DNA from 3 places in the Arthrobacter sp. E1SS-5 genome. Region 2 is predicted to be linked to each of the others. Evidence: riboswitches for the same ligand, from Rfam matches in the RefSeq annotation. Region 2 holds a riboswitch; each other region holds the start of a gene.
What was found. Region 2 has a riboswitch for S-adenosylmethionine ahead of ACIGJD_RS18545 (DUF1737 domain-containing protein). Riboswitches for the same ligand answer to the same signal wherever they lie in the genome.
Positions count from the first base shown of each region.

Region 1: another riboswitch for S-adenosylmethionine. It lies ahead of ACIGJD_RS02570 (cobalamin-independent methionine synthase II family protein); the one in region 2 lies ahead of ACIGJD_RS18545 (DUF1737 domain-containing protein).
Region 3: another riboswitch for S-adenosylmethionine. It lies ahead of ACIGJD_RS06535 (bifunctional o-acetylhomoserine/o-acetylserine sulfhydrylase); the one in region 2 lies ahead of ACIGJD_RS18545 (DUF1737 domain-containing protein).

Region 1 covers NZ_CP172703.1:510,783-520,635, forward strand. The annotation lists gene ACIGJD_RS02540 (alpha/beta fold hydrolase) at 1-461, shown strand, start outside; gene ACIGJD_RS02545 (HAD-IIA family hydrolase) at 458-1,294, opposite strand; gene ACIGJD_RS02550 (TrmH family RNA methyltransferase) at 1,365-2,021, shown strand; gene fbaA (class II fructose-bisphosphate aldolase) at 2,227-3,246, shown strand; gene ACIGJD_RS02560 (DUF3151 domain-containing protein) at 3,247-3,669, shown strand; gene ACIGJD_RS02565 (uracil-DNA glycosylase family protein) at 3,796-4,428, opposite strand; gene ACIGJD_RS02570 (cobalamin-independent methionine synthase II family protein) at 4,633-5,841, opposite strand; SAM riboswitch class I at 5,855-5,959, opposite strand; gene ACIGJD_RS02575 (M14 family zinc carboxypeptidase) at 6,195-7,259, shown strand; gene ACIGJD_RS02580 (adenylosuccinate synthase) at 7,518-8,807, shown strand; gene ACIGJD_RS02585 (YegP family protein) at 8,985-9,377, shown strand; gene ACIGJD_RS02590 (RNA polymerase sigma factor) at 9,649-9,853, shown strand, end outside.
Region 2 covers NZ_CP172703.1:3,953,781-3,963,633, forward strand. The annotation lists gene ACIGJD_RS18510 (multidrug effflux MFS transporter) at 1-95, shown strand, start outside; gene cls (cardiolipin synthase) at 146-1,621, opposite strand; gene ACIGJD_RS18520 (aminodeoxychorismate lyase) at 1,715-2,644, shown strand; gene ACIGJD_RS18525 (pyridoxamine 5'-phosphate oxidase family protein) at 2,705-3,169, shown strand; gene ACIGJD_RS18530 (TetR/AcrR family transcriptional regulator C-terminal domain-containing protein) at 3,183-3,887, opposite strand; gene ACIGJD_RS18535 (hypothetical protein) at 4,113-4,367, shown strand; gene opgC (OpgC domain-containing protein) at 4,453-6,918, opposite strand; SAM riboswitch class IV at 7,098-7,213, shown strand; gene ACIGJD_RS18545 (DUF1737 domain-containing protein) at 7,227-7,490, shown strand; gene ACIGJD_RS18550 (rhodanese-like domain-containing protein) at 7,487-7,897, shown strand; gene ACIGJD_RS18555 (O-succinylhomoserine sulfhydrylase) at 7,898-9,106, shown strand; gene ACIGJD_RS18560 (glutamate--cysteine ligase 2) at 9,229-9,853, opposite strand, start outside.
Region 3 covers NZ_CP172703.1:1,411,358-1,421,210, forward strand. The annotation lists gene ACIGJD_RS06500 (glycine C-acetyltransferase) at 1-797, shown strand, start outside; gene ACIGJD_RS06505 (NAD(P)/FAD-dependent oxidoreductase) at 902-2,032, shown strand; gene hutI (imidazolonepropionase) at 2,044-3,255, shown strand; gene ACIGJD_RS06515 (DeoR/GlpR family DNA-binding transcription regulator) at 3,354-4,142, shown strand; gene ACIGJD_RS06520 (CPBP family intramembrane glutamic endopeptidase) at 4,223-4,999, shown strand; gene ACIGJD_RS06525 (HNH endonuclease signature motif containing protein) at 5,180-7,024, opposite strand; gene ACIGJD_RS06530 (VOC family protein) at 7,492-8,130, opposite strand; SAM riboswitch class IV at 8,282-8,397, shown strand; gene ACIGJD_RS06535 (bifunctional o-acetylhomoserine/o-acetylserine sulfhydrylase) at 8,443-9,759, shown strand.

The sequences.
Region 1 (9,853 bases), 960 kb from region 2:
TGTTCCTCTACGAGAGCGGCGTCAGGTTCCCGTCCACCCTCCGCGGCGGTTATGAACTGGGGGAGCGGATCATCCACAAGGACGAACGGAGCTGGCGGCAGATCCTGAACCAGACGCTGGAGCAGTTGTCACCGATTGCCCCGTCCAACGTCCTGGTCCAGACGGAGTCCGCCTACATCTACCACTTCGAGGGAAGCCAGTTTGCCGGCCATCTTGGCACAGCCAAGATGGCCTACATCGGCAACCCCAAGGACGGGACCGTGGACTACGAGACCGCATCCGAAACGTGGTCCGTGGTGTTCAAGACCAACATGGTCTCAAGCAACCTGCAGACCACCGGGGCTGCCCCCGCCCACGCCAGCCCCGGCTGGAATCCGCAGATCTACCGGCCCCTGGTGAAGGAACTGCTGGACGAGTACTTCCCCCTGCCCCGGGGCGGTTCCCGGGTCAGCATCTTCTAGATCTGGTTCTTCAGGTCCGCCACCGAGTTCAGCACCTGGTTGGGCCGGAACGGGTACGCCGCGATGTCATCCTTGTGCGTGATGCCGCTCAGGACCAGGACCGTGTGCAGTCCGGCCTCCATTCCGGCGATGATGTCCGTATCCATCCGGTCACCGATCATGGCGGTGGTTTCTGAATGGGCGTCGATCTGGTTCATCGCCGAACGGAACATCATGGGGTTCGGCTTGCCCACAATGTAAGGCTCCCTGCCGGTGGCCTTGGTGATCAGGGCCGCGATGGCGCCGGTGGCGGGCATCGGGCCGTCCTTGGAGGGACCGGTGGCATCCGGGTTGGTGGCGATGAACCGGGCACCGGCCAGGATCAGGCGGATGGCGGTGGTGATCGCTTCGAAAGAGTACGTGCGCGTCTCGCCGAGCACCACGAAGTCCGGGCTCTGGTCGGTGAGGATGAAGCCGGCCTCGTGCAACGCCGTCGTCAGCCCTGCCTCACCGATGGTGTAGGCGCGGTTTCCGGATTCAGCGCCCCCGGCGGACACCTGGTCCTTCAGGAACTGTGCCGTGGCGAGGGCGGAGGTCCAGATGTTCTCTTCCGGAATCTCCAGGCCCGACGCGCGCAGGCGGGCGGCGAGGTCGCGGGGCGTGAAAATGGAGTTGTTGGTAAGCACCAGGAAGCGCTTTGAGGTGTCCACCCAGCGCTGGATCAGTTCCGCGGCTCCCGGGATGGGCTGGTTCTCGTGGACCAGGACGCCGTCCATGTCCGTCAGCCAGCATTCGATCTCCTGGCCGCTGCGGTAAACCGCGGGGTTGCCTGTTACCTCGTCTGCTTCTGCCATGCCTGCCTCCGCCTGTGATGGTTGCCCGAAGAGTCCAGTCTAGTGTTGGAGGGTGAACCAAACGCCCGGCATGACAGACGAACCCGACCACACGCCCGGGGAGGCCGAACCCGCAAAGGCGGAGGTCGGCGTCGGGCCCTGGGAAGGCGAACTGCCCGAAGGCGACCATTGGGACCCCGACCTGCTGGCTGACGGCGACCGGCGGAACGTCCTGGACAAGTACCGGTACTGGAAGCACGAGGCGATTGTTGCGGAGCTGGACTCGCGGCGGCACAACTTCCACGTGGCCATCGAAAATTGGCAGCACGACCTGAACATCGGCACCGTCGTGCGCACCGCCAACGCCTTCCTCGCCAAGGAAGTGCACATCATCGGACGACGGCGGTGGAACCGGCGCGGTGCCATGGTCACCGACCGCTACCAGCACGTCCGCCACCACCCCACCGTTGAGGACTTCGTCCAGTGGGCGCAGGGCGAGGGGCTCGCGATCATCGGAATCGACATCTTCCCGGACTCCGTGCCGCTGGAAACCTACGAGCTGCCCCGGGACTGCGTGCTGGTCTTCGGACAGGAGGGGCCGGGCCTGACCCCGGAAGTCCACCAGGCCGCCCTGGCCACCCTGTCCATTGAGCAGTTCGGTTCCACCCGGTCCATCAACGCCGCCTCCGCCGCGGCCATCGCCATGCACGCCTGGATCCGTCGGCACGTCTTCAACCAGCCTGTCTAGGAAAGGGCCGCTCCCTTTGGACGGCTAGGGTACGGGTGGTGGGCCCACGCCCGCAGGGTTCCCTGGCTGAGCTTGCGAAGTTAGGGTGCGGGTGGGGCGTAACCCAGAGCACTCCCGGCCCGCTAATGGCTAGGATGGTGCCAAGCCGTAAGCGGTCTACTTGAGGGTCATCCACCCACAGACGAAACTCAGCAGAGGAGCCAGCATGCCCATTGCAACCCCAGAGATCTACTCCGAGATGATCGACCGCGCGAAGGCGGGCGGCTTCGCATACCCGGCCGTGAACGTCACGTCCTCGCAGACGCTGAACGCTGCCCTCCGCGGCTTCGCTGAGGCCGAGTCCGACGGCATCGTCCAGGTTTCCACCGGCGGCGCAGCCTACTGGTCCGGCGCCTCCACAAAGGACATGATCGCCGGCTCCCTGGGCTTCGCGGCTTTCGCCCGCGAGGTTGCCAAGAACTACGGCGTGAACATCGCCCTGCACACGGACCACTGCCCCAAGGACAAGCTGGACGGCTTCGTCCTGCCCCTGCTCGAGGCTTCCGAGGCCGAGGTCAAGGCCGGCCGCAACCCGCTGTTCAACTCCCACATGTGGGACGGCTCCGCCGAAACCCTGCAGGAGAACCTGAAGATCGCCCGCGACCTGCTGGCACGCACCGCTGCGGCAAAGATGATCCTCGAGGTTGAAATCGGCACCGTCGGCGGTGAAGAGGACGGCGTGGAGAACGCCATCAACGACAAGCTGTACACCACGGTTGAGGACGCCCTGGCCACCATCGACGCCCTGGGTGCCGGCGAGAACGGCCGCTATATCACCGCCCTGACCTTCGGCAACGTGCACGGCGTGTACAAGCCCGGCGGCGTTAAGCTGCGCCCGGAGATCCTCAAGGACATCCAGGCCCAGGTTGGTGCCAAGATCGGCAAGGAGAACCCGTTCGACCTGGTGTTCCACGGCGGCTCCGGTTCCTCGGACCAGGAAATCGCGGACGCCGTTTCCTACGGCGTGATCAAGATGAACATCGACACCGACACCCAGTACGCCTACACGCGTCCCGTGGCGGACCACATGTTCAAGAACTACGACGGCGTCCTGAAGGTGGACGGCGAAGTGGGAAACAAGAAGACCTACGACCCCCGCGTCTGGGGCGCCTCCGCCGAAGCCGGCCTGGCAGCCCGCGTGGTGGAAGCCACCAAGCAGCTCGGTTCGGCCGGAAAGACCTTCTAGATGTCGGACGAGTTCCGCCGGAACCTGATGGGGCCGGAGCCCACGCTCCTGCCCGCCGAGACCGACGTGTACGGACAGTTGGACGCCGGGCAGGAAGCGCTGGACTTGGTGGAGAAGCACCCCACTTCCTCGCTCCTGTGGGCCATCCTGGCCGAAGAAGCGTGGGCGGAGGGGCGCACTATCGACTCCTACGCCTATGCGCGGGTGGGCTACCACCGCGGCCTGGATTCGCTCCGCCGCAACGGCTGGCGCGGCGTTGGACCTATCCCATGGGAACACGAGCCCAACCGCGGCTTCCTGCGCGCCCTCTACTCGCTGGGCCGGGCATCCTCGGCAATCGGAGAGGCTGACGAGCCGGAGCGGATCGAGAAGTTCCTCAACGACTCCGACCCCACGGCGAAAGCGGCCATCGAGGGCAAGTGAAACGCCACGAGCTTAAATGACGACGGCGGGTGGTGACTTTCAGATGAAAGTCACCACCCGCCGTCGTCCCCACCCACCCTGGCCTCGCAAGCTCGGCCAGGGAACCCTGCGGGCTGGGCCCAACAGTTAAGCCTTGCGGGCGATGCCGGTGCGGGCCATGGCGTCTGCGTAGGCCGTGCGCATGTCCTCGAGGAACTCCTCCTGGCGTGCAGGTGAACCGGCGAACGCGCGGCCGCTGAGGGAACGCACCTTGTAGGTCTTCAGGCCGCGGCGCCACAGCAGGGGGACCTCGGTCTTCAGCAGCAGGTTGGCCAGGCGGTTGGCTTCAGTGCCGTGCGCCACGATGACCGATGCACGCGGCACCAGGGCCAGGAACTTCAGCAGGGGCTTGAGGCCGGCCTGGACCTGGTCCGGGGTGAACTTGCCGTTCGCTTCGCCGGGGACGTGCCACGGGTGGACGTTCCACGGCATCACGAACTCGGGGCGCAGGCCCAGCTTCCACTGGATCCCCAGCATCCGGGTGGCGGCGTCCTGGTCGCCGGCGGTGATGAAACCGGACGGGTCCGCCTCGCCGATGTTGGAGAACAGGCTGATGATGCGGCATTCCTCCACGTCGTGCATGGGGTCGACGTAGGGGACCACAGTTCCGGGCTTGGCCTCCTGCAGGGAATCGCACAGCTCGTTGACGGCAGCAACGCTGGGTTCGTAGCGGCGGCTCATGAGCTGTTCGTGGAAAGTTTCGGTGGCCAGGGCTGTCATGAAGTGCTGGTTCTCCTGCGGGGATTGGCGTTGCTGCCGCGGCCGGATGAGGGCGCGGGGAGGCGCGACGCATCAGCAGCGGTTGGTTGGGGTGGGCCGGACCTCGCCGGCCTGGTCCAGTTTAGCAAGCCCCCGGAAGCGAAACGCCGGCTGTCCCATTCCGGTGATGGAAGGAACAGCCGGCGCGGCGGCACGGCCGGCCGTTTACCAGAGGCGCCTGGTGGCGCGGCGGGCGCCCTCGCCCAGTGCTTCCAGCTTGGCAAAGGCGATCTGCGGGTGGACCCTGCCGCCCAGGCCGCAGTCAGTGGAGGCAATGACGTTTTCCCTGCCCACGACGTCGGCAAAGCGGACAATGCGGTCCGCCACCAGGTCCGGGTGCTCCACCACATTGGTGGCATGCGATACGACGCCCGGAATGATCACCTTGCCTTCCGGGAGTTTGGTGTCCTCCCAGACCCGCCATTCGTGTTCGTGGCGCACGTTGGCGGCCTCGAAGGAGTAGGCGCCGGCGTTGACCTGCAGCACGGACCCGATGATGTCCGCGAACGGGATGTCGGTGGTGTGCGGGCCGTGCCAGGAGCCCCAGCAGACGTGCAGCCGGATCTGTTCCTGCGGGAGGTCCCGGAGGGCCCAGTTGGTGGCCTCGACGCGCAGCTGGATGAACTTCAGGTAGTCCTCCAGGGAGGGCTCGGGGTTGATTTGGTCCCAGCTCTCGGCCAGGGACGGGTCATCGAGCTGCACGGTGAGGCCGGCGTCGATGATCGCCTTGTATTCCTCCCGCATGGCGTCGGCGCAGGCGTAGACCAGTTCCTCGTCCGTTTTGTAGTACTCGTTGGCCACCCGGGCGCAGGAGCCGGGGGAGAGCGAGGCCACGAAACCGTCGGAGAGGCCCGCGGCGGCGAGCCCGGTCTTCAGGTTCCTGATGTCCGACGCTACAAGGTCCTGGCCCGTGTAGGTCAGCGGCCCGGCGATCTTGGGCTGGGTGACCGACTTGCGGTGCGAGAGGATGCCCGAGGACGGGTCGTTATAGGCCTCGTTGAACTTTTGCCGGTCGCGGCGGTCCGGGAAGGAGGTCAGGACGATGTGGCCCGGCGAGGAGCGGTGCACCTGCGAGTCGGCCCAGCGGTCCACGTTGGTCGGTTCCAGGCCGCCGAGTCGGGAGAACGAGTAGTTCCACCAGGCACCGTAGTCCACGGAACTGGACATGGTGTGGCCGTACTCGCCGTCGTTGGCGATGTCGACGCCCAGGTCTTTTTGGCGCTGGACAATGTCCGCCACCGAGGCCTCAAGGAGATCAAGGAATTCCGGGGTGATGCCGTCGGCTTCCTTGGCCGCATTGGCTGCGATGAGTTCCGGGGTGCGGGGCAGGGAACCGGCGTGGGTGACGCGGATGTGGTCGGTGTTCAGGGACATGCTGGAATCTTCCTTTCCATCGGTCCTGGCAGTAGCACCTTCGACCAGCAGGGCTCCTGCTGGACCGTGGTTGCTGCGGCGTCATCGAGCCAGGTCTCTCGGCCGCTCCGGATGGTTCCCTCCCACCTAAATCGACACCGCTGCGCGCGGGCAAGTCCGGTCCGCTTTGTGTCGCGCCAGTAGGCCTGATCTCACCCCTGCTGTCCTCTTGGCATGCTTACAGGTTTCGTCCAGCGTATTGACAGATTCTGTCCAGCTTGGTTGGCTCTTTGTCACAGCCGAAATGGGGAACATGGCGGCTGCGCACCCACTGCACCCAAGAACCACCGCACTCAAAGAAGAGGTCATCCACCGTGAATAAATCCCTGGCAACCTTCAGGAACCTTGCCCTTTCCGGCGCCTTGGCGCTGGCCGTCGTGGCGGGACCGGCTCCGCTGGCGAACGCGGTGGGCGAAGGCCCCGGCTACGACGGCAACGGCCAGATCACCACGACAAAACTGGCCACCTATGACCAGATGGTTTCCTTCCTGAAGGACCAGGATGCCAAGCAGCCCGCCATGGAACTGGAAGTCATCGGCCAGACCGTGAAGGGCCGGGACATCCACCTGGTCAAGTACATCTCGGACCCGGCCAAGCCCACCATCCTCTACCTGACGCAGCAGCACGGCAACGAACAGCTCACCACCGAGGGGGCCATGGAGTTCATCAAGCACCTGGGTACCGGCAAATCGGCGGACATCCTCAAGGGCGTGAACATCCTGGTGCTGCCCATGCTCAACGCGGACGGCGCCATGGGGGACGTGAACTTCTCCCTGGACAACTACCTCGCCAAGGGGGACCGGCATCTCACCCGCTACAACGCCGAGGGTGTGGACCTGAACCGCGACCACGTGGCCAAGATCCAGCCGGAGACCCAGGCGCTGCACAACAACGTGATGCGCAAGTACCGGATCGACTACATGATTGACCTGCACCACCAGGGCACCCGCGCTGAGCGTGACGGCAAGCTGGTCTCCGGCTCCATCCTGTACCCCACCACCCCCAACGCAGATCCCGCCGTCGTCGAAAAGTCGAAGCAGCTGGGCGCCGTGGTCTTCAACAGCGTCGACTCCACCGGCTGGGGCCACCTGGGCAAGTACCAGGGCGGCAGCGCCGAGACAATCAGCCGCAACGGCATCTCCGTGGAATACGGCATCGCAACTTTGCTCTTCGAGATGCGCGGCATGTCCGACCACTACCTGGACGGCTACGCGTTGGGCCAGCGCAGCAACGGCTACCTGATCAAGCAGACGGTCACCACGCTGACGTCCACCGCCGCCGCCATTGCGGACGGTTCAATTGCCGACGCCGACACCTCCTTCTGGGACACGCTCGCCGAGCAGACGTCCCGGCCTGCAGGGGAGGCGGAAGACGAGTAGCAGCACCGGCTCGCCGCGGCGGTTCTGACCAGGGCTGCCGCGGCTCTTCCCGCATGACGGGCCGCGGCGGGCCAACAATGGACAAAGTGCCCCATCGGCTAAACTTGGGTGGTAAGAGCCCCGGGACTCTTCCTTCGCCGTGCCGCGCTGCGGCCGCGCGAAGGCCGGTATGTTCGGGGCATTCTCATGAACGGCGCTGCATGGGCCTGCCACCTGGTGGCCGGACCCGGGCAGCCCGAACGAATGGGGGAGGATCCCATGCCAGCAATTGTGATCGTAGGAGCCCAGTGGGGCGACGAAGGAAAAGGCAAGGCCACCGATTTGCTGGGCGGCCGTGTTGACTACGTCGTCAAGCCCAACGGCGGCAACAACGCAGGGCACACCGTCGTCGTGGGCGGTGAAAAGTACGAACTCAAACTGCTGCCGGCGGGCATCCTCAGCCCCAATGCCGTTCCCATCATCGGCAACGGCTGCGTGGTGAACCTCGAGGCCCTATTCCAGGAAATCGACGGCCTGCAGGCCCGCGGCGCCGACACCTCCAAGCTGCGGGTCTCCGCCAACGCCCACCTGGTAGCCCCGTACCACCAGGTCCTGGACAAGGTGACCGAGCGTTTCCTCGGCAAGCGTGCCATCGGCACCACCGGCCGTGGCATTGGCCCCGCTTACATGGACAAGGTGGCGCGGCTGGGCATCCGGGTCCAGGACGTCTTTGACGAATCCATCCTCCGCCAGAAGGTGGAAGGCTCGCTGCGCCAGAAGAACGAACTCCTGGTCAAGGTCTACAACCGCCGCAGCGTGGTGGTGGACGAGATCGTGGAGTACTTCCTGTCCTATGCTGAGCGGCTCCGCCCGCTGGTCATCGACAGCACCCTGGTCCTGAACTCCGCCCTGGACGAAGGGAAAGTGGTGCTGATGGAGGGCGGCCAGGCCACCTTCCTGGACGTGGACCATGGCACCTACCCGTTCGTGACCTCCTCCAACCCCACCGCCGGCGGCGCGTCGGTGGGCTCCGGCATTGGCCCCACCCGGATCTCGCGCTCCATCGGCATCATCAAGGCCTACACCACCCGCGTTGGCGCCGGCCCGTTCCCCACGGAACTCTTCGACGAGATGGGCATGTACCTGCAGAAGACCGGCGGTGAGTTCGGCGTCAACACGGGCCGGCCGCGCCGCTGCGGCTGGTATGACGCAGTCCTGGCCCGTCACGCTTCCCGCGTCAACGGCTTCACGGACTACTTCGTGACCAAACTGGACGTGCTCACCGGCATCGAACAGATCCCCGTGTGCGTGGCCTACGACGTTGACGGTGTCCGCCACGACGAGATGCCCATGACGCAGACGGAGTTCCACCACGCCAAGCCGATCTTTGAGTACTTTGACGGCTGGACCGAGGACATCACCGGTGCCCGCACCCTTGCGGACTTGCCGGAGAACGCCCGGAACTACGTGCTGGCACTGGAAAAGCTCTCCGGCACCCGCTTCTCCGCCATCGGCGTAGGGCCGGACCGGGACCAGACCATCGTGGTGAACGACCTCATCAACGACTAACCTGCGCTTCGAGCGCAGGATGACGACGGCGGCAGGCCACCTTTGCGGGTGGCCTGCCGTTTGCTTTGGGACTGGGGTGGAAGCAATTTACAAAGGCTTAACGCCGCCGGTCTTGTGAGGCGGTTGGCGCGGCCGCCACACTCGGTAGTACCCCCTGGTGCCCAAGGAAGGACTGACATGGCCGGAAAATTCGAAGCATTCGTCGACGCTGATTCGTTCTTCCGGTTCCGGCTCCTGGCCCCTGACGGGGGAGTAATCGCGGTCTCCGGTCCCTACGAAGATAAAGCATCGGTGGCAGCCGGGATCGCCGCGGTACGCGAATGTGCCGGCACCGGCCTGGTCACCGACCTGTGCCCCACGGGAGCCGTAACCCGTCCCGGAACCCCGCCCGCTGCGGAAGCCGCCGCCAGGGCCGCGGAAGCCGCCGCCAGGGCCGCGGAGCCGCCGGCCGCCGTCGTACCCGTCTGCGGCGAAGCGCGCATGCCCGTCAGGCTGCACGCATTTGCGCTGGCCAAGTCGCCCCGGCGGCAGGCCACTTCCCCTCGGTGGACCAGGGCAGCAGCCCGCTGAAAAAACTTTTGGAAGTTTTTTTGAAAACGCGTAACCCTTCCGGCAGCGTTGGCGATTACCCCTATGAAGTGCCGGTCTGGAACCTGTCCCCCATCACGTTCCAGACCGGCTCTTTTATCTTTCCCCGTGGGTAGCTTCCCAGCACCGGCCCGTCCCGGGCACCGTGGCGTTCCGGCAGGGTGGTTACCGGAGGGTAGAGTGGGGGCCAGCGTTCCGGATGTACTGAGCGCTTGCCTTGCCAACACCCTCTTTGACGGAAAGCACTACGTCAGTGACCGATGCACACACAGACGAGGCTCCGGAGCGGCCAGTTTCCAGTACCGCTGCCTTCAGCCTCGTGTACAGGACATACGCATCACAGGTACTGGGCTATCTCACGGCCCGGGGAGTCGAGGATCCGGAGGCCGCCATGCAGGAAGTGTTCCTTTCGGTGCTGCCCAGGCTTGACACCGTCCATGGAGGAGAAGCCGGGCTCA
Region 2 (9,853 bases):
CGGTGCTTGCCGTGGGAACGCCCGCCTACCGCAAGGGCGGCTGGGCGGAACACGCAGGGCGCGACGACGGCCAGAGGGTCGGTGCCGACGACTAGCTTTAGCGCACCGTGCCTTTACTGGACGGTGCCTTTACTGGACGGTGCCCTTACTGGACCGTGGCCGTCAGCCGGGCCACGTTGTCCACATACCGTGCGGGCAGCGGCCGGGTGACCCAGTCCGCCAGCTTCAGCTCGTGGGAGATGTCCCGGTAGGTGTCCTCCACCGCCCGCATCTTGTTCACGATGCCCTCGCCCAGGAGCATCACGGAGACCTCAAGGTTCAGTGAGAAGGAGCGCATGTCCATGTTGCTCGACCCCAGGACGGCCACCTCGTCGTCGATCGTGAAGTGCTTGGCGTGCAGCACGAACGGGGCCTTGTACAGGTAGATGCGAACGCCGGCTTCCAGGAGGGCCTCGTAGTAGGAGCGCTGCGCGTGGTGGACCAGGAACTGGTCGCCCTTCTCGGACACGAACAGTTCTACGTCAACGCCGCGCTGGGCCGCCGTGGTGATGGCGTACAGCAGCGAGTCGTCGGGAACGAAGTAGGGGCTGCAGATGGAGATCCGGTGCTGCGCCGAGTAAATGAGGGTGTTGAACAGCCGCAGGTTGTTCTCGGTCATGAAACCCGGGCCGCTGGGCACCACCTGGGCCGTGATGCCGCCGGGATGCGGATCCGAGGGAAGCTGCAGTTGGTGTTCCAGCGATTCGTCGGTTTCGCTCAGCCAGTCGGTGGCGAACACGACGTTCAGGGTGGTCACGATGGGTCCGCGCAGGCACGCCATCAGCTCCACCCATTCACGGCCTGCCTTGCGGTGGCGGGGGTTGTTGTAGGAGGGCTCGATCAGGTTCTGCGACCCCGTGAATGCCACTTCACCGTCCACCACCATGATTTTTCGATGGTTGCGAAGGTCCGGCCGGCGCCATTGACCATGGATGGGCAGCAGGGGAAGCATGCGCTTCCACTGGATCTTGCCCGCTTTGAGGCGCTTCAACAGCTTCTTGTAGCCCTTGATGCGCAGCGTGCCGATGTGGTCGAACAGCAGCCGCACTTCAACGCCGCGTTCGGCCGCTTCCTCCAGGGCGGTGAGCAGATCATTGGTGACGTGGTCCGAGCTCATGATGTAGAACTCGGCGTTGACGAACTTCTTCGCCTTCCGCACGGCCTTGGTCATTTCCAGGATGGAGTCCGGGTACCCGGGAATGAGGTCCACGGTGTTGCCGTCCACCATGGGCAGCGACCCCAGCGTGCGGTTGAGTTCAGCGGCGGACTTGACCCACTCAGGTCCCGGGTAGTCGCTTTCCACGTCCGAGAGGGCGGTGATGCCGGACTGCACCCGGTCGTTGACCAGTTGCTGCTGGGCGCGGCGCCGCCTGGACAACTGGAAGTTGCCGAACAGCAGGAACAGGACGATGCCAACGAAAGGAATGAAGAAGATGCCCAGCAGCCAGGCCATGGCCGTGGTGGGGCGCCGGTTGCCGGGAATGATGCCCAGGGCCAGGACCCTGATGGCAAAGTCGATGAAGCCCAGGAGCACCACTACCCACGTGGGCGCGGTGCCGGCAAGCGAAAAAGGCCACAACACGTCTATAACTCCCGGCAGATCGGGCTCCGGGGAACGGCTTCCGGCCGGTGCACTCCGCCCAGCTTATCCGCGGTACCGCACTAAGCTGGTGCCATGACCTCTCCAGCCCCAGTGGTTCTCCTTTTCCTCGATCCGGCATTTCCTGACGGCAGGGTGGCCGATGCGTCCCAGCCCCAGCTGCTGGTCACGGATCTTGGGGTTACCAGGGGCGACGGCGTCTTCGAAACCATGCTGGCGGTGGGTGGATCGGTGCGGAAAATGCAGGCCCACCTGGACCGGATGGCAGGCTCCGCCGCGGCGTTGGACCTGGCCATCCCGGACCAGGACGCGTGGCGCCGTGCCATTGCCGCTGCCGTGTCCCGGCACCGGTCAGAAAACCCCCCTACTGACCCTGCCGCCGATGAACTGGTGGTCAAGCTGGTGGTGACCCGAGGCGTGGAGGGCGCCCCCGCTCCCACGGCCTGGGTCCAGGCATCGCCCGCCGGGGCCGCAGGCCGCCGGCAGCGCGAAACGGGCATTGACGTCATCCTCCTTGACCGCGGCTACGACAGTGACGTGGCCGAACGCGCACCCTGGCTGCTCCTGGGTGCCAAGACGCTTTCCTACGCCGTCAACATGGCAGCCCTCCGCTACGCGCACAAGCAGGGCGCGGACGACGTCATCTTCCTGTCCTCCGACGGCCGCGTCCTGGAGGGCCCCACGTCCACGGTGCTGCTGGCGCATGTGGAAACGTCCGACGACGGCACGCCGGTGAAGCGCCTCATCACACCCCAGCTGGACAGCGGCATCCTCCCGGGAACTTCCCAGGGCGCCCTTTTCGCCGCCGCCAAGGCGGCGGGCTGGGAGCTGGGCTACGGCCCCCTGGAGCCGCAGGACCTCCTGGATGCGGATGCGGTCTGGTTGATCTCCAGCGTCCGCCTGCTTGCCCCCGTGAACACGATCGACGGCAAGCAGATCGGCAGCCCGTCGGTCCAGGAGGATCTGACTGCCGAGTTGAGCGGACTTTTCGCCGGTATCCACTAGGCCCTGCAACAGGCGCTTAATCCCTTTTCCCGCTCCCGCATCACCCGTAAGGTGTGGACCATGGACTCGCGAAACCTGCCGATCGAAAACCTGTCCTTCGACGACTGCTGGAAACTGCTCGACAATGACACGGTGGGCCGGCTTGCCATCGTGGTGGACGAGCACCCGGAAATCTTTCCCGTGAACTACGTCGTGCACCTGCGCAGCATCGTCTTCCGCACCGCTCCGGGCTCAAAGCTCTGGGGCGCCAGGATGGAGCGGCCGGCGGCGCTGGAAATTGACGGCTACGAAACCTCCACTGAACAGGCCTGGAGCGTGGTGGTCCGGGGCGACACGGAAGTCATTGAAGACCAGGCCGTCCGGGACGCAGTGGACGGCCTTGGCCTGGAACCGTGGCAGCCCGGCGAGAAGGCCAACTATGTCAGGCTGAACGCCAAAGCATTGACGGGGCGCAGGTTCAGAGTGAACCGGCCGGACGTCTGGAACACCCGCGCCCAAGACCGGAGGCGCGCGTCGTTCGAGTAGCAGGAGTCCAGCGTCAAGCGCCGGAACGCGCCGCCTGACGTGAAAGCTGTGCCTCCAGCCCGGAGAGCAGGATGGTGAGCCCCTGGTCAAGCTCCGTGCCGCCGTCGTACTCCGCCAGCGCGGGCGCCAGGGCACGCAGCCTGGGAAACTCCTTAGCGGGCAGCCGGTGGAGCCCCAGCCGCAGCAGCACCTCGTTTTCCTCCGGGTCCACCACGTACTCCTGCAGCTCGTTGAGGATGTGGCCGTAGAGGAAGCCGTAGTAGGCGCGGTAGACGTGGAGCGCATCGGCCGGCTTGAATCCTGCCGCCACCAGCAGGGACAGGATTTGCTCCAGCGGCCGCAGCGTGCCCAGCGGCCGCAGGCCCAGCGGAGTGGACAGGGGCCGCGTCACCAGCAAGGGCACAACGTTGGGGTGCTCAAGTGCCAGGCCGCGCAGCTCGTGGGCAAGGACCCGCAGCTGCGCTTTCCAGTCCGGGTCCCCGGCATCGATTGAGAGCTGGTCGAGGACAAGCTCTGCCACGCCGTCGAGCAGGGCGGCGCGGTTTTCGGCATACCGGTACAGGCTCATGGGATCCCTGCCGAGTTCCTGCCCCAGCCGCCGCATGCTCAGCGCTTCCAGGCCTTCGGCGTCAACCAGTTCCAGGGCTTTGGCCAGCACGATGTCCCTGCTGAGCCTCGTTTTGGGCGAGCCGGGCCCGGAAGTATCGGCGGAAGCCATCGAAAAATCCTCACTGCCGGCCGTGGTCCTGATAGGCGCCGGGCCGGTTGCCTCATATCTGGTCTACAGGTAAAGTCTACAGTGTAGACATCGTGGTGAGAGCACATGCGCTCCCCGAAAGTCCGGGGGAACGCCTACAAAATCCTTTGCCATCTTGTGCAGGGCATCGAGATTCGCCGCTGTAGCCTACCGGCGGCACCAGGCACCGAGCGAAGGGACGCCGTCATGGCCAATTCGCAGTTCGATCTTTTCTTGAACGAAGCCACCTATTCCGACCACGCTTCCGGCTTCACCCTGGACCGGGACCGGCTCTATGGGTTGTACACCAGCTGGTGCATGATCAATCAGCAGCCGCTCGGCAGCGAATCCACTTTCTGGTCAGCCATGAAGCACAGGATCAACCCCGGGCACAACGGACTCCGCATGAAGGGCCCAGCCGCCGCAGACTATATCCTCGCCAGCTATCCGGGGCTTGTCTAGCTTCCCCGGGCCGCCTTGGGGCAACCCGCGGGCGCACGAACACATGCTGTGGCACTCCGGTGCCACGGCATTTTTCATGTCCGGCTCAGGTGGGGATGATCCGGAAGAGGAACCTGGTGCGCACCATCACCCACAGCAGTCCCAGGACCACGGCATAGGCCGCGGTGTTGAGGAAAATGCTCTGTTGCTGCAGCGCCGGAATGTTGGCTACGACGGCGATCAGCAGCACGTGCATGATGAACACGTAGAGCGTGGCCCGGCCCAGTGGAATCAGGAACCAGCCCAGGGCCCGCTGCACCGGCTTCCAGTAGGCGCTGAGGAATGCGTAGGCCGCCACCACCAAAACCATGACATTGAGCAGGCGGCCGGGAGCCAGGTAGGTGCGGCCAAAGAGTGCGTCGTACATGCTGCGGTATGCCGCGTCCGGGATGAGCGCCAGGCGGACGTCGTAGTTGTTGGCCAGGTAGGGGTTGCCCCAGGACAGGAAGGCCAGCGCGAACGCCGCGGCGGTGCAGGCAACCACCACCCAGGTGTGCCGGGACAGCCAGGAAATGATGGCACGGCGGTAGTAGCCGGCAACCAGCCCCAGCACGAACAGCACCTGCCACACCAACAGGGGGAAGGAATCCTCGAACTGCGACGGCAGGACGCGGAACCTGGTTACCGTACCCACCGCGTACACGGCGAGGGTCACCGCCAGCACCCAGACCGCCTTTCCACGGTTCAGCGCCGCCAGGATGAGCGGGCTGATGAGCAAAAGCACCACGTAGAGGCCCATGACGTTGAACTGCCAGGGCCCGAACTGCAGCAGGATGATGGCCGGCAGCACCTGGGGCGGCACGGGGAACTGGAACAGCGCGGACATGCCCGCGTAGAGGTCGTAGGTCCTGCCGGCGCCGTTGTGCCCGGCACCGCCGGTTCCCTGGTCCACGAAGGTGGTCAGCGCCTCGGTGTGGAAGAACGGGAGCAGGGACAGCAGGAAGACGCCGATCAGCACCGCGAGCGCCGTCAGGTAAAGCTTGCCTGCGCGGCGTGACGTGAGGTCCACAACCCGCCCGAAGTCCTCCTTGGCTTTGGGCCCGTACACCATGCCCACCACCAGGCCGGAGAAGAGGACGAACAGCTCTGCGCCTGACACAAAGCCCACGGCCTCCTGCGTGAGCAGCTGGAACAGCGAGGCCATACCCAGGTGGTTGACCACCACAAAGACGATGGCCATCCCGCGCAGCAGGTCAACGCGCGAGTCCCGGGTGGAAGGATCCTGGTAGCTCCAGGCCGTGGCTGCATTGATCCTGCGGGGAACCTGCCACAGGGCCACGAGGAGGATGACCATGGCGGCGGCAACAGTCCAGGCTGCAGGCCCGGAGAGGGTGTTGGCGCGGACATAGGTGGTGGTGGGTGCCGCATCCGTGACAGGGCCGGTCACCATCGGCGAGGCCTTCAGCCGGTCCGCCACCGCTTTGGCAATATCCGGGCTTCCAGTGAGCAGCCAGCTGATGCTTGCCACACCGGTGTCCCTGGTACTGGTGCGCTCATCCCACACGACGGCGGCGGTGCGTGCGAACTCCGGGGAGGTGGCAGTTGCCACTACCTGGTCCCACCAGCCGGTTTTGATGTCGGCTTCGGGCGCGCCGCCGGTTGAAGGGCTGTAGAACGCCGACGTTTGCAGGAGGAAGGGCTTGCTGTGCCCCTCGGAGTAGGTGCCGTAGAAGTTTTCGCTGCCGGAGGCCGTGAGCATCTCCTGGAGTTCACCGGCGCGGGGCACGGTGTTGACGGCGGCCCCGCCGGCCGTGTCGTCGTGGTAGGCGGCAAGACCCACCCAGTCCACGGCGTCGTCGCCCGGGTAATACGGTGCGTAGGCGTTGTCGCTCCCGTTCCAGGCCCCGTCCCTGTTCGTGTCCAGCAAAGCGAACCCGTCGCTTCCCGGCTGCGGCGCGTTCCGGCTCCGGTCAAAGGGGTAGTCCTTGCCCAGGTAAGGTGCCCACACCATGGCGACCCGGCCGCCGTCGTCCTTCTTGAAGGCCTTGGATACTGCCTGGAAGGCCTGGCGGTAGGCGGCGGGCTGCTGGCCCCAGCCCACCCAGCTGGTGTTCATGTCAGGGGCGAACCGGATCAGCAGCTGCCCCTTGAACCCGGAGGTGAGGCCGTGCACCTGCTGTGCGAAGGCTTCGGCCTCGCTGGTGCCGAGCTGGTCCAGCGGCACCGACGGCTTCACCGTGAGCAGGGCGTGGGAGCCTTTGGCTGCGGCCTGCTGCAGGAAGCCGTCGATGTCATTCCGTTCCGAATCACGGAATGGAATGGTGATGTCGTGTCCGAAGACAGCGGGGCTGGCACCCAGCCGGTCGCTAAAGCCTGCGGCGGTATCTTCTCCCCACTCAAGCACGGCACCGAACCACGGCTTTCCGTTGTCAGGTGCAGGCCGGGCCGCCTGCACCGGACCTGCTGGCGCCAGCACGGCCAGGAAGGCGATGACGATGGTTGCCAGACAGGCGACGGCGGAACGCGGACGGTTCCGCCAGGTGGCGTGGTGGCGCGATGTAACTGCCCGCATGTTGCAAGGACCCCCCGGTACTCATTGCTCTGCTGCCCGTTGCTTAGGCGACGGGGCGGTGCCCCGGTAAGACTTTATCGGGCGGCGGGCCTTCGCGTGTCGCTTGGGCCTCCGGCGAATTACGGAACATGACGACGGCGGCCGTGCGGCTTGGGAGCGCAGGTGTTACTTTTTTGGGGAGTAATGAGTACCGGCGCCAAGCCCTGACTGGCCGGTCGGCAACCCTCCCTTTCGCGGCGGGGTGCCTCAGGTGAATACTCGGCATATCGACCCATTCGAGCTGCAAGCGTGAAAGAAGGAGATCCGTCGTGTCTGACGCACCCGCCCCTGACGAAAGACTGTCCTACCGCCTGATTACCGGCGCGGACAACCGTGAATTCTGCGAGCGGATCTCCGCTGCGCTCGCCGACGGGTACGTGCTGCACGGCAGCCCGGCGGCCACCTTCAACGGCACCAGCGTGATCGTGGCGCAGGCCATCGTCCTTCCGGCGGCCATCGCATCGGCGGACGCCGCCGTGGCCACTGCCGTTGACGAACTTGAGGGCGAGTTCGACGGCGAGGGCCACGCATGAGCTACGCCGGAGACCTGACGCCGCAGGAAGCCTGGACCAAGCTGGAGCAGGGCGCCGTCCTGGTGGACGTCCGCACCGAGGGCGAATGGGCCCACATCGGCATCCCTGACACCAAGGCCACGGACAACGACCCCCTGTTCATCCAGTGGACCTTCCCCGGCGGCATCCCCAACCCGGACTTCATCAAGGACCTGACCAATCAGGCACCGGAGGACCCGCACACGGAACTGGTGTTCCTGTGCCGCTCCGGCAAGCGCTCCATCGCCGCTGCCACCGCCGCCACCCAGGCCGGTTTCACCGCCTACAGCGTCCTTGAGGGCTTCGAGGGCGATCCCGACCGCTTCGGAGAGCGGACTGTCAATGGCTGGAAAAACCGTGGCCTGCCCACCAACCTCGGAAAGAACTAAGTGAGCTTCAACCAAGACGCCCCCGGCTGGAACCCTGACACGCAGGCCGTCCGCGGCGGGCTGGACCGCAGCAACTTCCAGGAAACGTCGGAGGCCATCTTCCTCAACTCCGGCTTCGTCTACGAATCCGCAGCGGCCGCCGAACGCGCCTTCACCGGCGAGGACGAGCGCTTTGTCTACTCCCGCTACGGCAACCCGTCCGTGGCCACCTTCCAGGAACGGCTCCGGCTGCTCGAAGGCACCGAAGCATGCTTCGCGACGGCGTCGGGCATGTCTGCGGTGTTCACCGCCCTGGGTGCCCTGCTGGCAGCGGGCGACCGGGTGGTGGCCGCACGCTCGCTGTTCGGTTCCTGCTTCGTGGTCCTCAACGAAATCCTGCCCCGCTGGGGTGTGGAGACGGTATTCGTGGACGGGCCGGACCTGGACCAGTGGCGCGAAGCGCTCTCCAAGCCCACCACGGCGGTCTTCTTCGAATCCCCGTCCAACCCCATGCAGGAAATCGTGGACATCGCCGCGGTCAGCGAACTGGCGCATGCTGCGGGGGCCACCGTGGTGGCGGACAACGTCTTTGCCACTCCCCTGCTGCAGCGCTGCGGTGACCTGGGCGCGGACGTCATCGTCTACTCGGGCACCAAGCACATCGATGGCCAGGGCCGGGTGATGGGCGGTGCCATTTTGGGCACCAGGGAGTTCATCGAAGGCCCCGTGAAGCAGCTGATGCGCCACACCGGCCCTGCGCTGTCCCCATTCAACGCCTGGGTCCTGACCAAGGGCCTGGAAACCATGGGCCTGCGCGTCAACCACTCATCCGCCACGGCCCTCCGGCTGGCCGAGTGGCTGGAGGAGCAGCCGGCCGTGAGCTGGGTGACGTATCCGCTGCTGAAGTCGCACCCGCAATACGGGCTGGCGGCGAAGCAGATGAGCGCGGGCGGGACCGTCCTGACGCTGGAGCTTGCTCCTTCGGGTGGGCGCTCAGGCAAGGAGGCTGCCTTCGCGCTGCTGGACGGGCTGCGGATCATCGACATCTCCAACAACCTGGGCGATTCCAAATCCCTGATCACCCATCCCGCAACCACCACCCACCGCGCCATGGGGCCGGAAGGACGGGCGGCCATCGGGCTTAGCGACGGCGTGGTCCGCCTCTCCGTGGGCCTTGAGGACCCGGACGACCTCATCCGCGACCTTGAGCAGGCGCTGAAGCAGATCTAGGTTTTCGACGCGCTTTCCCGTTTTCGCGGCGCAGATTCCCGGGCGCGGCCCAAATGCGGGCCGCGAAAGGGAATAAGCGCGTCGAAAAGGAAGCTACGCGTCGCGACCTGCCAGGCGGCCGGTCAGGATTGGCGGACCCGCAGCAGCTCGGGCACGGCCTCGACATCCGAAAGGTCAAGGGCATCGCGCATGGTGACCCTGGCGGCGTGCTTGACCACCGCACCGAAACCCACGTCATCGGGCTGCGCCACCAGGGCTTTCTCGCGCACAAGGCGCTGTTCGGCTGCCCCCGTCCCGCGGGCAATGATGTCCTCCACACCCTGCCGGGCCAGGGCCAGCTCGCCCTGTTCTTCCAGGACGGGGGCCAGGTAGTCCACCAGGGAACGCGCCACGTCGGCAGCCGGGGCCGGGCGAAAGTTGCCGAAATCCAGGAGGTCCCCGCTGAGCCCCTCGCTGCTGGCCTGCCAGGAGGCCATCCGCAGCAGGACTGTGGGAACGGGTGCAGGATCGACGTCCTCGCGCCACTCCCTGCCGGCTGATTCCACCAGGGCCCTGACCAGCACGGCAATGAGGGCGGCGTCCTCGGCCCGCAGGCACACATCCGCCACCCGCACTTCCACGGTGGGATGGTTGCGGGACAGGCGGGCGTCGAAGTAGACCATGCCCTCATCGAGCATGACCCCGGTATCGAGCAGCCGGGCCACCACCCGCCGGTAGGCGGGGTAGGTGCCATAGATCCCGGCAGGC
Region 3 (9,853 bases), 1.9 Mb from region 2:
TCTCCGATGCCCTGAACCACGCGTCCATCATCGACGGCATCCGCCTGTGCAAGGCCCAGCGGTACCGGTACGCCAACCAGGACATGGCCGACCTCGAAGCCAAGCTGGTGGAAGCCAAGGACGCCCGGCGGAAGATCATCGTCACTGATGGTGTGTTCTCCATGGACGGCTACCTTGCACCGCTTGAGGCCATCTGCGACCTCGCCGACAAGTACGGCGCCCTGGTGATGGTGGATGACTCCCACGCCGTGGGCTTCATGGGTGCCACCGGTGCCGGTACCCCGGAACACGCCGGCGTCAGTGACCGCGTGGACATTTACACAGGAACCTTCGGCAAGGCCCTGGGCGGGGCCTCCGGCGGTTACGTGTCCGGCCGCAGGGAGATCGTCGCCATGCTCCGCCAAAAAGCACGGCCCTACCTGTTCTCCAACTCCCTGGCCCCCGCCATCGTTGCCGCCACCCTCAAGGCGCTGGACCTGGTGGAAAACTCCCATGACCTGCGGCGCCGGCTGTTCGAGAACGCCGAGCTGTTCCGCCGCCGGATGACCGAGGAGGGCTTCGACCTGCTCCCCGGTGAGCACGCCATCGTCCCGGTGATGTTCGGTGACGCCGTGATGGCCGCCAAGGTGGCCGACCGGATGCTGCAGCACGGCGTCTTCGTCACCGCCTTCAGCTTCCCCGTGGTTCCGCGCGGTGCCGCAAGGATCCGGGTGCAGCTTTCAGCCGCGCATTCAGCGGACGACGTCGAAGCGTGCGTTGGTGCCTTCGTCGCCGCCCGCGCCGAGGCGGCAGCCTGACAGGAGTTTCGGAGAGCCCGGCGGTTCCGGCGAACAGCCGGCAGGCAGGAGAGCCGACAGGAATAAGCTTTGTGAGGACCCAACGACGCGGACAGGAGTGATCAATGGCAGCTCGTTACGATGTCCTGATTGTGGGCGGGGGCATTGCCGGCCTCTCCCTGGCGTCCGCGCTGGCGGGCCGCTGCAGTGTTGTGCTGGTGGAGGCGGAGCAGGAGCTGGCGTACCACACGTCCTCCCGCTCGGCCCGGCAGCTGATCCCCAGCTACGGACCGCCGGTGGTCCAGGAACTCACTGTCCGGACCCTTGAGCTGCTCGCGGCGAGGGACACCGAGCTCCCGGAACCGGTCCTGACGCCGCGCAGCTTCATGCTGATCGGTCCCGAGGCGGAAGTGGCCGCGGAAGCCAGCGGCCACATGCAACCCATTACCGTGGACCACGCCCTGGAACTGTGCCCGGCCCTGAAGCCTGGAACCTTTGCCGCCGCAGGACTTGATACCGGGTCCTTTGGCTGCAACGCCCCCCTGCTTCTGGAAGAACACCGTAAGCGGGCGCTCGCCGCCGGCGCAGACATCGTCACCGGAGCCCGTGTCTACTCGGCGCAACGGCTGGGATCCGGATGGCAGGTTGGGGCCGGCGCTGAGGGGTTCGAGGTGGGTGTGCTGGTCAACGCCGCCGGAGCATGGGCGGACGAGCTCGCGGTGCTCAGCGGCGTGGAAAAGCTGGGCCTGCAGCCGTACCGGCGCACTGCGGCGATTGCCGCCGTCGAACGCCCCCTTCCGGCCGCCACTCCGATGGTGGCGGCGGCCGACAACACGTTTTATTTCCGTCCTGACGGCCGGGACGTGCTGGTTTCGCCGTCAGAGACCGTTCCCAGCGGCCCCGAGGATGCACGCCCGCGGCCCGGAGATGTGGAACGCCTGGTGGAGAAGCTCAACGCCTTCACCAGCCTGGGCATAACGGCAGTTCGCCGGGCCTGGACCGGGCTGCGCACCGAAGCGGCAGATGGAATTCCGGTAGCGGGGTTCGATGCCGAAGCGGCAGGCTTCTATTGGCTTGCAGGGCAGGGCGGCTATGGGTTCCAAACCTCGGCAGCCCTGGCGGAATTCGCGGCGGCCCAGATCCTGGCCGGGCAGGACCCGTCCGGAGGTACTGCTTCCCTTAGTGGCACCGCCGACGGTCCGGCATCCCGGACAGCGCAGGCCCTGGCGGCCACGCGCTGGTCCATCCGGCGTTGAAGAATGGTGCAATGAGTACCCTGATCACCAATATTGCCGAGCTGATGACGCAGGACCTTGAGCACCGGGTCCTGAAGGATGCGGCGGTAGTCATCGAGGGGGAACGGATCTCGTGGATCGGCGCCGCAGCCGACGCACCCGCAGCGGATGACGCCGTCGACGCCGGAGGCCGGGCCATGCTGCCAGGGTGGGTGGACTCGCACAGCCACCTGCTGTTTGCCGGGGACCGCACTGCAGAGTTCGAGGCCCGGATGGCGGGGGAGGCCTACGCGGCCGGTGGCATTGCCGTCACCATGGACGCCACGCGCGCCACCTCCGATTTCGACCTCACCCGGCTGGCCATGGGTCGGGTCGCCGAGGCCGTCTCGCAGGGGACCACGTACCTTGAAACCAAAACCGGCTACGGCCTGGATGTGGAGAATGAGGCCCGCAGCGCCCGTATCGCTTCCACGGTGGCGGACCAGGTGACCTACCTCGGCGCCCACCTGGTCCCCGCAGGCCAGGATCCGGACGAATACACCGACCTGGTGTGCGGACCGATGCTCGACGCCGTCCGTCCATACGTCCAGTGGGCCGACGTCTTCTGCGAAGAGGGTGCGTTCACCGCCGAACAATCCCGCCGGGTGCTGCTGGCCTGCCGCGATGCGGGCCTTGGCCTGCGGGTGCACGGCAACCAGTTGGGTGAGGGGCCGGGGGTTCAGCTCGCCGTGGAGCTGGGAGCGGCAAGTGTGGACCACGTGAACTACCTGGCGGAGCAGGACGTGAAGGCCCTCGCTGCTTCCTGGTCGCTCTGGGACCCTGAGAGCGGCACGGGCCAGCGTGGCACCGTGGCGACCTGCCTTCCTGCGTGCGACCTCTCTACCCGCCAGTCGCTGGCTCCTGCCCGCGAGCTTCTCGATGCCGGGGTGCAGGTGGCGCTTGCCTCCAACTGCAATCCGGGCACGTCCTACACCAGTTCCATGGCGTTCTGCGTGACCACTGCCGTCCTCCAAATGCGGCTGAGCGTGCATGAGGCAGTCCGGGCCGCCACCTACGGCGGAGCCCTGTCGTTGCACAAGGAGACCGGGCGGGATGCGGACGGTGAACGCGCCGTGGGGTCGATCGCCGTTGGGCACCGTGCTGACCTGCACCTGCTGAACGCGCCTTCCGCCACGCACCTCGCTTACCGCCCGGGCATGCCCTTGACGTACGCTGTTTGGCGGGCCGGAGCCAGGGAGCGGTAGCAACAGTACCGATATGCTTGTTTCTGATCATACGCCGTAGGTTAGAATCAGAAAACGTCATCGGTTTTGATGGCTGCTTGATCGAAAGGCCCCCTTGCATGACGCGCACTGACCGGCTTACGGCGATTCTCGACCTGCTGGCCAAGAGCGGCCAAGTGGAGGTTGACGAGATAGTCAGTACCCTCAATGTTTCCCCGGCCACTGCCCGCCGCGATCTGGACAGCCTTGCCAAGCGCCGGCTTTTGACGAGGACGCGGGGCGGGGCGACCACAGGCGCCTTGGCCTACGACCTGCCTGGCCGCTACAACCGGGACGATCATGCCGAGGCCAAGGAACAGATCGCGCAATGCGCCTCTGCCTTGATCCGTCCCGGCGCGGTGATTGGTCTTTGCGGAGGCACCACCAGCACGGCGCTTGCGCAGATCCTGGCTACGCGGGAGGACCTCAACGCACCCTCCAACCAGCCCACCCTTACCGTGGTGACGAATGCGATCAACATCGCGGGCCAGTTGGCGGTGCGGCCCAACATTAAGGTGATGGTCACGGGCGGGATCCTCAACCCGCGCTCCTACGAACTGGTGGGGCCTTACACGGACATCATCATGCAGAAGGTGGTGCTGGACATCGCTTTTATCGGCGTCAACGGCATCGATCCTGAGGTTGGGCCCACCAACACGGGCGAGGGGGAGGCTTCCGTCAACGCCCTTCTGGCATCCCGCGCCCGCGTATCCTATGTCATCGCGGATTCCTCCAAGGTAGGAGTGCGTGCCTTCGCCACCATGGACGGCTACAACTTCACCCGGCTGATTACTGACAGCGGGATTTCGCCCCGCGACAAGGCTGCGTTCGAGGCCAATGGCACGGAAGTGATCGTCGCGCCCGCCTGATTCGGCCGAGTTCTGGCGGTAGGTGGTTGCTTCGGCAGTTTCATCAGGCCGGATCCAGAAACTGAAGGCAAGATGGGAACATGCTGGTTCCCTCCCGCCGTCGCCTGCGGCTCGAAGTCTGGATCGTCCTGGGCCTGTCCCTGGGCCAGTCGGCTGTCTATTCCGTGGTGCAACTGCTCGACAAGATGACCCGGGCGCCCCTGGCCGAGGGAACGTCCACCCTGAACCGCTCGCAGAGCACGCGGGAGTACTTCGACCTGACCTACCAGCTGCTGGACATCATCTTTGCGCTGGTGCCGGTGCTGCTGGTCCTCTACTTCCTCACCGACCAGCGCCAGGCGGTGCCGGGTGAAGCCGGTTCACGCTCCGCATTCCAGAAACTGGGGTTCAACTTCGCCCGGCCCGGCCGCGACCTGCTGCAGGGCCTGGGACTGGCTGCACTGATCGGTATACCTTCACTGGGGCTCTATGCGGCCGGCCGGGCCTTGGGCATCACCACGGCCATCATTCCCAGCGCTCTCGATGCCTACTGGTGGACCGTTCCCGTCCTCATCCTGTCCGCCATCCGCCACGCGGTGCTCGAGGAAGTCATTGTGGTGGGTTACCTCCTGGACCGCTTTGGCAAGTTCGGCTGGAGCATGCCGCTGGCCATCGCCGTGAGCTCGGTGCTCCGCGGCAGCTACCACTTGTACCAAGGCTTCGGGCCGTTTTTCGGCAACGTGGTGATGGGAATCGTGTTCGCCTGGCTGTACACCCGGACACGGCGAGTCATGCCACTGGTGATCGCCCATGCCCTGCTGGACATCGTGGCGTTCGTTGGGTTCAGCCTCTTCGGCAAGGCCGTTGGGTTGGGTTAGCAGGTTGGGCTAGCGCCGCAACTTCAGATGGGGCCGCTGTCCGCAGGGATGGCTCATCTAACCTGCGTTGCGCCTGCTCGGCGGGCCGTAAGCCCCCCGGCGCCGCCTTTGCCGCACCTCTCGCCAGACATCCTGCCCGATTCCCGGACAGTGAACTGCTGGGAGAAGGCGTTGCTGCTTTCACATCTGCGACAGCTGCAACCAGGAATCCGCTTGCGGGTCAGCCGGCAGAACAAACGGCTGCGCGTAGAAGTCCTCCCACAGTGGGTCTGATACGGGCAGTTCGCTCGGATCGAGCAGATACTTGCCGGGTGGTTCTTCAGGTGGCGGGTCGGGCCAGTCCGGCATGTCCTCCAGCAGTTGCTGCCACTGGATATCCTCCGCGTTTCCGGCAGGCTCCATTTCAGCTGCGGCATCGAGTTGAGCCCCGGCATCCGATGAACCAGCTGCACTTGATTCCACGCCGGGATCAGGGACCCTGGAACCGCTCGGAGGATCCACGGCCATGGCACCCGCGATAGCTTCCGCATGCAGGATTCCCGGTGGTAAAAGTGTTGGTTCGGGGTGGGGGTGTTCGGGTTGGTAGTGGCGGCCGGTGGGTGAGGTCCAGCCGGGTGGTTCATTGTTGGTGGCCGGGCCTGGTGTCCATTGGCTGTGGTGTTTGAGCCGGTGGTGTTTGGGGCAGAGTTGGGCCAGGTTGGTGGTGCCGGTGGTGCCGCCGTGTTCCCAGGCTCGGAGGTGGTCGGTTTCGTTGTCCGGGGTGCGGTTGGTGCAGCCGGGGAAGGTGCATTTGGCGTCGCGCATCCTGATCCAGCGTTTGATGGTCTCCGTCAGCCGGTAGTTCTTGCGGCCGATTTCCAGCGGTGCCCCGTCGCGGGGGTCGACGAGGACGCGGTAGAAGGACTCCGCCTCGTCGGCGACGAGTTTCCGGGCCATTGACGCGGGGATGGGGCCGAGTCCGTCAAGTACTGCCGGCTCATCGGTCGCCCCGAGCAGCGAGAGTACCGGCACCATGACCAGGACATCAGCCCGCGGCGTGGGGACTTTCCCGATTTCCCGGATGGGCCGCGAACCGGCAGCGGTGCCGGTTCCGTCGTCCTTACCGGTTCCTTCGTCGTTGCTGACCGGCTCTGTTGCTGCGGCGGTGGTGTTGCGGTTGGTCTCCATGGCGTTGCCGGTGCTGAGGAGGAGTGATGCTGCGATGTCGGGGCGGAGTTGGGTGATGGTGCGTGGTTCGTTGGGGCCTTGGAGGCCGCGGGCGGTGGCGGTGGTGCGGTTCCAGATGGCGCAGGCGGTGTCGCCGGGGAGGTAGAGCGTGACCCGGGCCATGCCGTCCTTGTCCGGAGTGTATTCCATCCGCCGGTCAGCAAAACCTTTGGCGTGGCGTTTTTCGATGGTTTCGGGGTGGTGGCGTTCACGCCAGCCACGGACCTTGGCGCGGAAGCGGGAGGGGACGAGTTCGCCAGGGGCTGCCCCGCGGGCGGGGTGGGGTGCGTCGGGGTCGAAGAAGTGCGCCACCAGGGCGGCAGCACCGGCCGGGTGGAGGCCTTCGGTTTCGTCCGCGATGACCTTTGCGTGCTGCCAGGACATGCCGCCGGCGGCCAGGGCCTCGAAGACGGGTGGCAGGGAGCAAACCTTCCGGGACTGTTCCAGAAACGCACCTGCGGCGGCGGAGCTGATGGTCAGGACCCCGGCGATCTCCTCCACCGTGGACATCTCCGCGTAGGTCCGGTCCGTGACGGACGCGTCCGGCGGTATGAGATCCTGCTGGAACCCGATGGCCTCGGCGGCGTCCCGGGCTTTCATTGCGGACAGCCGCGCCTCCAGCCGGGCGATAACTTCGAGCCTTTCCAGCCGGATCTCATACCGCCGCTGCAACACATCAACATCGGGACCGACAGCAGCCCCCGAACCAAGAGCAATACCGGAGGCCAGGAAAGCATCTTCACGGTCCAGGGCATCAAGGGCACCCACGGAGGCATGAATACCCTCCGCACCTGCCCCCACACCGCTGCTGATTCCCATACGAACATCATCCCTCGAGGCACTGACAATCAATCTGTCATGCAGACCTGCGGCATGGACCGGCCCCTGAGGGCGCGCCAGCCTAGTACCGCCGTCATACCTTTCGCGGCGCACGTTCCTTTTCGCACCCCTCACACTCGTCCCGAAAAGGAATATGTGTGGCGCAGAAATATGTGCGGCGCGAAAGGGAACATAGGCAGCGCCGGAACCCGCCAGCCGGAGCACAAAGCCCGCCCGCCGCCGTCGTGCGGTTTCGATGCGAAGGTTGCATGCCGCAGCCAAAGTGCACGGTGCCCAAAGGAGTATGTGTGGCGCAGAACTATATGTGGCCCAGCAAAAGCGAGTACCACTTAAATGAATTCGGCCGCCATGGGATGGTGACGCCGTTGTCACCACCTCATGGCGGCCGAAGATTATCCGGGCATGGACCCGGCGCACCCATCTCCGAAGGGAACAGGGCTGGAGCGTCAGAGAGTGACAGCCCCGTTGGCGGTTTCGAACGTGACCGACAGGATGCCGGGCGTTCCGTGCGGGGCGACCCACTCGACAGCAACATCCTCAAGCGGCTTCTCCACCGGCTCACCCAGCCACTCCGTGACACGGGACGCGGAGCCCGCGATGGTCAGGCAGCTCATTTTGAGGCTGCTCTCGTAGGCGTTGGACGGGTGAAGTGAGGGATCACCCTCCCACTTGAGCATGTACGGGACCTGGGGATCGGCGATGAGGCCCAGGATGCCAATCTGCTTCCAGACCAGCTCCCGCCCGTCCGGGAACTTGCGGTTGCCGTTGACGGCGGACCGGCCGAGGCGTTCCTCGAAGGGGGCGAGGTCGTCCACTTCGACGCACCAGCCCATCCAGCCGCCGCCTGCCGCGGAACGGGCCCGTACGGCCTGCCCAAACGGTGCCTTGTCCGATGCAGGGTGGTCCAGGACCTCCACAACCTCGAGGTACTTGTGACCGGCGAGCGGGATGATCATATTCCGGGTTCCGAACCGGGGGTGTACCCCGCCCTTCACTGCCTCAACGCCGAGGGCAGTTGCAATACGTTCGGTGGTGGCCGCGAGGCCGTCGTGTTCACAGGCGTAAGAGACGTGATCCATGCGCATGGCAACATCTTGGCACTTTGTGATGCGGCTCTCAGCTAAGGGTACCCTTACTGGATTTGCGCGCCGTCAGAGGACATGGAAAGGCCGCCTAAAAGACCATGTTCGTCACAATCCTGTTCATCACAACGGCGCTGTTCCTAGACTTGCCGCAGGTCATGAGTGCCAGCGCCAAGCCCCGGCTCTGCTGGCCGGCAACCCTCCATCCGCGGTGGGGTGCCCCGGGTGAAGACCTGGCTGTCCGGCAAGAGCCGGAAGCAAGCGCGGCCCGCACTGCCGGTGAGCATGCCGGGCCCATGTCAAAGGAGATTTTGGATGTCCAACGGTTGGTCCTTCGAAACCCGCCAAATCCACGCCGGCCAGGAAGTGGACAGTGCCGCGGGAGCCCGTGCCCTGCCCATCTACCAGACCACGTCCTTCGTGTTCCCTACGGCCGAGAGCGCAGCAAACCGCTTCGCACTGTCCGAACTGGCGCCCATCTACACCCGCATCGGCAACCCCACGCAGGACGCCGTGGAACAGCGGATCGCCAGCCTTGAAGGCGGCCTTGCTGCGCTGCTGCTCAGTTCCGGCCAGGCCGCCGAAACGTTCGCGGTCCTGAACATCGCGGAGGCCGGCGACCACATCGTGGCCAGCCCCAGCCTCTACGGCGGTACCTATAACCTGTTCGCCCACACCCTGAAGAAGTTCGGCATCTCCGTTACGTTCGTGGAGGACCCCGACAACCTGGACCAGTGGCGCAACGCCGTCCAGCCCAACACGAAGCTCTTCTTTGGTGAAGTGGTCTCCAACCCGCGCCAGGACGTCCTGGACATCGAGGGCATCTCAGAGGTCGCCCACCAGGCCGGCGTGCCCCTCATCGTGGACAACACCCTCTCCACCCCGTACCTGATCCGCCCGCTGGAGTGGGGAGCGGACATCGTGATCCACTCAGCCACCAAATATCTGGGCGGCCACGGCACAGCCATTGCCGGCGTGATCGTCGATTCCGGCAAATTCGATTTCAGCAAGGACCCGGAACGGTTCCCAGGCTTCAACACCCCGGATCCCACCTACAACGGACTGGTCTACGCACGCGACCTGGGAGCCGGCTGCGCGTTGGGGGCCAACCTTTCCTACATCCTCAAGGCGCGCGTCCAGCTCCTGCGCGACCTGGGCTCGGCGGTCTCGCCCTTCAATGCCTTCCTGATTTCCCAAGGCCTGGAGACATTGAGCCTGCGGGTGGAACGCCACGTGGCCAACGCCACGGAAGTGGCGCGCTGGCTTGAGGCAAGGGACGACGTCGAATCGGTCGCCTACGCGGGGCTGCCGTCCAGTCCCTGGTACGAGCGTGGCCGCAAGTACGGGCCCAAGGGCACGGGCGCCGTTGTCGCCTTCAACCTGGCCGGCGGAGCGGAGGCGGGCAAACGCTTCGTCGACGCCCTGGAACTGCACTCCCATGTGGCCAACATCGGCGACGTGCGCTCCCTGGTCATCCACCCGGCGTCGACCACGCACAGCCAGCTCTCGCCGGAGCAGCAGGCAGTGGCCGGGGTGCACCCGGGACTCGTCAGGCTTTCCGTGGGCCTGGAACACATCGACGACATCCTCGCCGACCTGGAAGCAGGCTTTAGGGCTGCGAAAAGCGCCTAGAAGCGTAAAGCACGACGCCGGGCCACTACTTGGGCGGTAAAGCGTGGCGGGCAGCAAGTTGGGAAGTCATAACCAGTCACACTCTTGGCTTGGA